4 regions of the Zhongshania aliphaticivorans genome follow, and region 3 is predicted to be linked to each of the others. Evidence: predicted binding sites of a transcription regulator. Region 3 holds the regulator's gene; each other region holds the start of a gene.

Region 1 (2,208 bases), 760 kb from region 3:
CATCCAGCAGACACTGCGCCAGAATTTTCACATCAATAATATTCGAGTGCGCAAAAATTGTCGCCCGCTCTAACACATTGCGTAATTCCCGCACATTACCCGCAAAATGGCAGCCACTGAGTAGTTTAATGCCAGAGTCGGTTAAGCGATAATTTTCGTCTGGACTGAGTTTACCGAGAATGGATTTAGCAATAATACCCACGTCTTCGCGGCGCTCGCGCAGTGGCGGCAACACAATGGGAAAGGCGTTAATCCGATAATAGAGATCTTCTCGGAACGCCCCTCGGGCAAGCTGTTCTTTTAAATTTTTGTGGGTGGCACAAATCAAACGGAACTGGGCGCGCTTAAGCTGGGTACTGCCCACCGCGCGATAGCTGCCCGTTTCAATCAAGCGCAGTAATTTAACCTGCATACCCAGTGGCACATCGCCGATTTCGTCCAAAAAGAGGGTGCCGCCTTCAGCATTCTCCAACAAGCCTGGTTTATTACTGACCGCGCCGGTAAATGCGCCTTTAACGTGACCAAATAACTCGCTCTCGAATAAGGTTTCGGTGAGGCCGGCGCATTCCACCGTCACCATAAGATGCTTATGACGAGGGCTGGCCTCGTGAATCGCCTTAGCGGCCAACTCCTTGCCCGTGCCCGACTCACCCATAAGAAGCACCGAGGTATCGCGTCTGGCAACGAGGTTAATCATATCAACCAAGCTATTAAACGCCGGGCTGCGCCCCACCATTTGCTGGGTGCTAAATTCGGCACTGGCAATCGTAACGGGTCTTAAAATTTCGACAAAATACCGTAACTCACCGTCGTCGCCGCGAATCGGCAACATTTCAACATCAACATGCTCCTTGCCCCGCGGTGTACTATGAATATGCAGCACGCGCTCTTTGGCACCAGAGCTTTTACATGCAAGCAACGGACAGCTTTCACCGGCTTGGTCACAAGGCACCCGGTAGCCGTGGGAAACTTCATAGCAATGGGCGCCACGATCAACTTCAATCTCGCCAAAGGTTTCGCGGTAGCGCTCATTTGTCGCCAAAATTTCATAATTTGCCGACACTAAAATCGCGGGATCACTGTAGCCGTCCAGCATCCGCGCCAAGCCTTTATCAGTATCACTTGCAATCAACTGCATGATCTTGCCAAATTTGTCAAAAAAGTTTGCCAATAATGACAACAAAGCGCGTGCTTATCGAGCCTAATTTTGACAAACCACTCAAAGAAAATTAGATACTACTTATAAAACAGCAACTTAAGTACAGCTAAGTGCGGCATGCTCGCCGTGGCACAGCTATTGCTGTTTAGGCACACAGGGCCATAATCGTAATCCACTCGCCAATCTTGGTAATAGCATCTCTTTTGGGAGCGCAGGCATGAATTTCGACCCCTTTGTACTGGCACGCATTCAATTTGCCACCAATATGAGTTTTCATATTCTCTTTCCCGCCATATCTATTGGTCTTGCGTGGATCCTGCTATTTTTCCGCCTGCGCTACACGCTAACCGGCGACAAGGCTTGGGAATATGCCTATTTATTTTGGGTAAAGGTCTTCGCACTCACCTTTGCGATGGGCGTGGTGTCTGGTATTACCATGAGCTTTCAGTTTGGCACCAATTGGCCCGGGTTTATGGAAAAGGCCGGGAACGTCGCAGGCCCGCTGCTCGGTTACGAAGTGCTGACGGCCTTCTTTTTAGAAGCCTCCTTCCTCGGCATTATGCTGTTTGGCAAAGATCGTGTATCCAACCGCCTACATTTAATTAGCACCTTTTTAGTCGCCTTCGGCACTACCTTGTCGGCATTCTGGATCCTCAGCCTAAATTCTTGGATGCAAACCCCAAGCGGTTATCATTTAGAAGAGGGCGTGGTGATGGTCGACAGCTGGATAGCAGTGATTTTCAACCCCTCCTTCCCTTATCGCTTCTTCCACATGCTAGTTGCCTCGGTACTCACCAGCGCCTTTTTAGTGGCGGGGGTCAGTGCCTGGCGGGCACTGAAAAACGTTGATGGCCCAGCTACGTGGAAAGTAATGAAAACCGGTGTCATCATTGCCGCCGTATTAACGCCTTTGCAAATTTTTATCGGCGATCTTCACGGCCTTAATACCTTAGAACATCAGCCCGCAAAAATCGCCGCAATGGAGGCTATTTGGGACACCGACCAAGCAGTGCCTTTTACGGTATTCGCCCTGCCGGACGAAGCCAGTC
Region 2 (2,208 bases), 1.6 Mb from region 3:
CGGCGCGGCGCGGCCTGTAAATGATCGGCGCTAATGGCGTTGCAGGGCTGGTAGGCGCTGAGCTGCAGATCGGCGGCAACTCCTTGATCTTGTTTGCCGTTTTTAGAAATGCGCGACAGGGCTTTACGCTCGTGCATTTCAATCGCAATGCCGCGTTGTTCGGCAAGTTGGCGTAACTCGCGAATAATGCCGTCTTCTTTGTTGCTGTGGGCGAGATGAAGCTTGTAAACCTGCATGCCAGGATCTTGCAGGGCTTCCAGTACCGGCTTGCGACCATAGATTGTTAGTAGCTGGTCGAAAAAGGTCTTACGTTGCTGATAGTTCTCGCTGCTCATAGAGTTCGCTTATATTGCTGGCGGCTAGGCTAAAGAGGCCTTTTACCGGTATTAAGGGGGCTTAGGCGGCACGCTAGGCGTGCGAGAGAATATTAATTGAAAATGCCAAGGCTTACCTTGTTTTACGCTATTTAAATTGCGGGAATGATTGTCTTCTCGGGGTGGCTGCTGTTTTATGGTGCTTGCGCACTAAGTTTGGGCATAGATATTGCTTGTTGTTTGTGCGTTGCTGAAGCTTCAGCCCATAAATCTTATGTCGTATTGATTTAAGTTGCTGTATTCGGAATGGACTCTAGGGATTAAAGTTTTTTATAAACAGTGGCTTAAGTTATTTTTTATTGGATTTTGCGATGGTGCCTGACTATCTCGGGCAGGTCATTTTCGCCCCAATATCGAGCGATTAAATAATTAACGACCTAAATTGGTGCGTTTAATTTAGCACTTGGAGATATTGTTGATGAAAAACAAGGGAAATTGGCGCCCTCTGCGTATTGCAGGTTTGCTCGCTACTATTTTTGCACCACAGTGGGGATTCGCCCAGAGTCTGGATACCGGTAATACCGCGTGGATGTTAACCTCAACAGCCCTTGTTCTGTTTATGACATTGCCCGGTTTAGCCTTGTTCTACGGCGGTTTAGTACGGAGCAAAAACGTACTAAGTGTATTGATGCAGTGTTTCAGTATTACCTGCCTGGCCTCGCTGTTGTGGGTGGTTGCTGGGTATAGCCTGGCTTTCAGCGAGGGCAGCGCCTTTGTCGGAGGCTTGAGTAAAGCCTTTCTGGCGGGCGTAGGCGAAGACAGCGTCAGTGGTGATATTCCGGAAACTGTTTTTATTATGTTCCAGATGACCTTTGCCATTATCACCCCGGCTTTGATTATTGGTGGCTTTGCAGAACGAATTAAATTCTCAGCGGTAATGTTATTTTCTGCGCTGTGGTTGTTGTTGGTCTATGCGCCCGTAACCCATTGGGTGTGGGGCGGTGGTTGGTTGGCGGAAATGGGCTTGCTCGACTTCGCCGGTGGTACCGTGGTGCATATAACCGCTGGTGTTGCCGCGTTGGTGGCCGCGCTAGTACTCGGTAAGCGTCAGGGTTTCGGTCAAATGGCCTTGCCGCCACACAATTTGACCATGACATTTATCGGTGCGGGAATGCTGTGGGTGGGCTGGTTTGGCTTTAACGCTGGCAGCGCTCTGGGTGCTAATGGCGATGCCGGTATGGCAATGCTGGTGACGCATCTCTCTGCGGCAACGGGCTGTTTAACTTGGTCGGCAATTGAGTGGAAGCGCTATGGCAAGCCAAGTGCTTTAGGTGCGGTAACCGGTATGGTGGCGGGCTTGGGTACTATTACGCCAGCTTCTGGTTATGTGGGCCCAGCGGGCGCTATGGTGATTGGCTTAAGTGCGGGTATTGTGTGTTTTTACATTACTTTAGCAATGAAGCAGGTATGGAAAATTGACGACTCCCTTGATGTATTTCCCGTACACGGTGTTGGCGGCATTTTAGGGACATTCTTGGCGGGTATTTTTGCCAGCAGTGAGCTGGGCGTATTCAGTGGTCAGGGGCTCGCCGAAGGTATGACGATAGCGTCGCAGCTCAAAGTACAATTGATTGGTATTGGTGCAACCTTCGCCTATACCGCTATTATTAGTTACGGCTTATTCGTGCTAATCGATAAATTGATTGGCTTGCGTGTTAGCGCAGACGAAGAGGGGCAGGGTTTGGATATTACTTGTCACAACGAAGTGGGTTACGATTTATAATAAGACCTTGTCGATCTTTGTTAAAAACAGCCCGGCAATGCCGGGCTGTTTTGCTTTGGCTTATATCAATTGAGGAGTATTAGCATGGACGCGCAGGCGTCGGTGACGCCT
Region 3 (2,208 bases):
AGAAAAATTAGAGGCTCTGCTTCAAGAGTTTCACATTACCCATATTCGCAAATCCATGGGTATGGCGCTGTCCGGCGGTGAACGTCGCCGAGTTGAAATTGCCCGTGCGTTGGCCACCGAGCCAAGCTTCATACTCCTTGACGAGCCCTTTGCAGGGGTAGACCCGATCTCGGTGAACGACATTCAAAATATTGTAAAGCACTTGCAAGCGCGGGGCATTGGGGTACTCATCACTGACCACAACGTCAGAGAAACCCTCGATATTTGCGACAAAGCCTATATCGTTGGCGAAGGCCGTATCGTTGCCGAAGGGGACGCCAACACCGTATTAAGTAATCAGATTGTCCGTGACATTTACTTGGGCGATAAATTTACTTTATAAGTTATGCAATGAGTAAATGAGTCGGCACAGGTATTGCAGGAGATGATTGTCCCGACTACACTGAGAGTGAGGCATAATTGTTGCCGGTAGAGTAAAACCTATTACTCGTGTTGCCATCACCCCGTTGTAGAAGCCGCTGCCTATGAAACAATCGCTACAGCTCAAAGTCGGTCAAAGCCTGACCATGACACCTCAGCTGCAACAAGCGATTCGCTTATTACAACTCTCTACCCTCGACCTCCAACAAGAAATACAATCAGCATTGGACTCCAATCCACTGCTTGAAATCAGTGATGACAGCGACGATTTTGAAGTCAATACCGAACCCACATCCGCCGAACCCAAAAAAGCAGAGAAAAGCAGCGACCAAGAGACCGAAGCCCCGCAGCCCGAAGCAGACACTGAATGGGCCGAACGCAGCGACATCCCTGACGACCTGCCGGTAGACAGCCAGTGGGACGACGTTTACCAAACCAGCGGCAGTAGCAGCGGCTCCGGCAGCGGTTCGGCAGCGGAAGACAACGACTACAGCAACGACTATCGCAATTCCAGCGCCGACTCCCTGCAAGACCATTTACGCTGGCAGCTAAACCTCAGCCGCCTATCTGATATTGACCGTTTAATTGCCGACGCCATCATCGACGCCATCGATGACAATGGCAGGTTAACGGTCAGCGCAGAAGAACTTGTCGAAGGCTTTGCCAGTGACGAAATCGAAATCGAAGAGTTCAATGCGGTTTTACATCTTATTCAGCAATTTGATCCACCGGGCGTAGCCGCCCGCGACCTGCAAGAGTGTTTATTGATTCAGCTCAAGCAATTACCCGCCGACACCTATTTAGTTGAAGAAGCCCGTCTTGTCGTGAGCCAATATATGGCGCAATTGGGCAATCGCGACTATAACCAGATAATGCGTCGCTGCCGCTTAAAAGAAGATCAGCTTCGCGACATCATAAAACTGGTGCAATCGCTCAACCCCACACCGGGTGACAGCATTGGCGCCGACGAAACTGAATATGTCGTCCCCGATGTGTTTGTAAGCAAAAAGGACGATCGCTGGCTGGTGGAGCTGAACCCTGATATTGCACCCAAAATTCAAATTAACGCACACTACGCGGCACTGGCCAGAAAGAGCAGCAATAGCAGTGATAACGACTATATCCGCGACAATCTGCAAGAAGCGCGCTGGTTTATCAAAAGCCTACTCAGCCGCAATGAAACTCTAATGAAAGTCGCAACCAAAATTGTTGAATACCAACGCGGCTTTTTAGAATACGGCGAAGAAGCCATGAAACCCCTGGTTTTACACGATATTGCCGAAGCGGTTGGCATGCACGAATCCACGATTTCACGGGTAACGACCCAAAAATACATGCACACCCCAAGAGGCATTTTTGAGCTTAAATTCTTCTTTTCCAGTCATGTATCAACCGACACCGGCGGTGAGTGTTCATCGACCGCTATTCGCGCGTTAATTAAAAAGCTGGTGGCGGCAGAAAACCCCCGTAAACCGCTAAGCGACAGTAAAATTACCGACTTACTCGGCGATCAAGGCATTCAGGTTGCCCGCCGCACCATTGCAAAATATCGAGAATCACTGGTTATTCCGCCCTCAAACGAGCGGAAACGACTGGTATAGTGGCAGTGCCCCTGTTACGGTCATTGTCGTCATACACGCGCCGTGAGGCGCTAGTTATTTTCAGCGATGAAGGAGCAAAATATGCAGATTACTGTTAGTGGTCACCACGTTGATGTTACCCCGTCTCTTCGCGATTACGTCAATACCAAGCTCGGCAAACTTCAACGACACTTTGACAACATCACTA
Region 4 (2,208 bases), 1.1 Mb from region 3:
TTAATTAATGTTTATAACAACCGTAATGCGAAATTAAATAGCGTCTTCGCCAGTCTCGCCGGTACGGATACGAACAACCTGCTCAAGTGCGGTTACAAAAATTTTGCCGTCACCAATTTTGCCGGTATTCGCTGATTTAGTAATTGCTTCAATAGTCGGCTCAACGGAACCGTCAGCAACTGCAACTTCGATCTTCACCTTAGGAAGAAAATCTACAACGTACTCAGCGCCACGATACAACTCTGTGTGACCTTTTTGGCGACCAAAACCCTTCACCTCGGTAACAGTTATGCCCTGTACGCCGATGTCAGACAGCGCCTCACGCACATCATCAAGTTTGAATGGCTTAATAACAGCCGTAATCAATTTCATCGGAAATCTCCTGTTAATGTGCGTGAATCACACACTAGGACTAAGTTAAAAAAATGACCGGCAACAACAAGTCACCGGTCGGGGTATTACATAGAAATTGGCAAGCTATAAGAAACAATGAATTTTGGATCTGTATCTACAGCTAAAACATCATCACCATCCTGCTGGCTCACAATAAACGACAGATTGTCGTTATAAGCATAAGAGAGGTCGGCGTGCATAGTTTCGTCACCATCGATATCTTCCATACCAATAGTTAACGAGAATGCACCTACACTGCCGCTAACGGTGTAGTAGTTGTATAAGGTGTAGCCAGATGGGCCAGCAATCGGCTCATAGTAAGAGACGCTAATTGGGCCAAGACCAACGGTAAGGATTAGGTCAGAATGCTCGAATAAATCCGTTTCTTCAGTGCCAAGGTAGCCAGCGCCCGAAGGATAGTTGTAATTCCAAACGCTGATGTCGAAACTTACACCGCCACCAATTTCCATACCGTAGCCAGCGTATAGGTCGTACTCGGTGCCAGCAGATGTATCACCAGAAGATGCCCAAGCGCCAATATAGGCACCACTAGTGCTGTAGCTTAGATCACCGGACACGGCAGGCGTACCGGAGCCTAAGTCATAACCACGCCACAAGTAAGTGCTAGCAACACCAACACTAGCGGCGACTTCAGCAGAAGCTGGAGCAGCAATCATCGTCATTGAAGCAGCTGCAACACCGGCAGCCAGTAAAGTTTTCATTGATTTCATATTTTAGTCTCCGCATTTTGGTATATAGAAAGTGATCAAGCACAATCTTGTCTTAGCTATAGCATGTTCGATGCCAACTACATTTTTATTATTTAAATTCAACAAGTTACAGAGAAGTCACTCCATACAAACAAAGCAGGACAATAATCAGGCTTTGCAGGCCTATCCAAAACCACGAGCTTACGCACAAACATAGTGCATAGGGCAAAATATGCTTTACAAAACGCCTCAAAAATATGCACACAGCCATTACTAAGTGCTAAACAAGCTTAAAAATGCCGTCGGAAATTGAAATTTAATCTAACAAAAACAAATAGTTAACTAGAGACCGCAGGGTTTGACTTCACCATCCTCACCTACCGCTACTTGCTGCGCACTATTTGAGTGCCTGCGCACTATTTGCCAGCGATATCGCTTTTTATTGAATAAAAAAAGGGCGCCATAGGCACCCTTTTAGGACAAGATAAAGCGTAATCGAGAATTAGTCTGACTTAGCAGGCTGCTCCGCGCCCTGCTGAGCTTCTAATTTTTCAATACGTTGACGCAAGCGCGCAATTTCACGCTGCAAGGCTTTGAGACTCACCTCACTGCTTGAGGGCACCGCTTTCACCGTACTTGTGATCAATTGATCGACTAAAATGCGGCCTGGCTTACCCGCTGAACCCATTACGCCAGGGCTGCCTGCAAGCCCGCCTGTTGCCCCGGCAACCCACTTCCGACCACTGCCTGTTAGCGTTTTTTTAGTTGCATAATAACCGCCGCCACCAGCACCACCAGAACCCGCATCACCACCTTCACCACCTGCTCCGCCATCGGCATTAATACTGAGGCGACTCACCATGCTGTCGCCAGATTCAGTTTTGGCAACACTTTGATACAAAAAGGTAACATCACCGCCACGACCACCTTCACCGCCGTCGCCACCGTTACCGCCTTCACCCGCAACCTCGGCGTCACATTTAGTATTAAGGTCAGCGCCATCACCACCAGCACCACCGAGGCCACCGTCACCACCAGCACTGAAAATTTCCATGCTGCCCAGGCTTTCTAAGGCAAGTTGTAAGCGGATTTCAACACCATCGCT

What was found. The regulator sigma-54, encoded in region 3, starts transcription at its own class of promoters, with help from an activator protein. The targets are predictions, from matches to a motif close to TGGCACANNNNTTGCNNT.
Region 1: the regulator sigma-54 is predicted to act here: its motif matches at 1,287-1,304, upstream of AZF00_RS18295 (cytochrome ubiquinol oxidase subunit I).
Region 2: the regulator sigma-54 is predicted to act here: its motif matches at 533-550, upstream of AZF00_RS07775 (ammonium transporter).
Region 4: the regulator sigma-54 is predicted to act here: its motif matches at 1,183-1,200, upstream of AZF00_RS00915 (TorF family putative porin).

The regions. Positions count from the first base shown of each region.
Region 1 is NZ_CP014544.1:4,083,148-4,085,355, forward strand. It holds gene AZF00_RS18290 (sigma-54 interaction domain-containing protein) at 1-1,138, opposite strand, end outside; gene AZF00_RS18295 (cytochrome ubiquinol oxidase subunit I) at 1,377-2,208, shown strand, end outside.
Region 2 is NZ_CP014544.1:1,760,416-1,762,623, forward strand. It holds gene AZF00_RS07770 (TrmH family RNA methyltransferase) at 1-335, opposite strand, end outside; gene AZF00_RS07775 (ammonium transporter) at 793-2,097, shown strand; gene AZF00_RS07780 (glutaredoxin family protein) at 2,182-2,208, shown strand, end outside.
Region 3 is NZ_CP014544.1:3,326,917-3,329,124, forward strand. It holds gene lptB (LPS export ABC transporter ATP-binding protein) at 1-382, shown strand, start outside; gene AZF00_RS14745 (RNA polymerase factor sigma-54) at 525-2,021, shown strand; gene hpf (ribosome hibernation-promoting factor, HPF/YfiA family) at 2,103-2,208, shown strand, end outside.
Region 4 is NZ_CP014544.1:185,989-188,196, reverse strand. It holds gene glnK (P-II family nitrogen regulator) at 34-372, opposite strand; gene AZF00_RS00915 (TorF family putative porin) at 459-1,124, opposite strand; gene AZF00_RS00910 (hypothetical protein) at 1,606-2,208, opposite strand, start outside.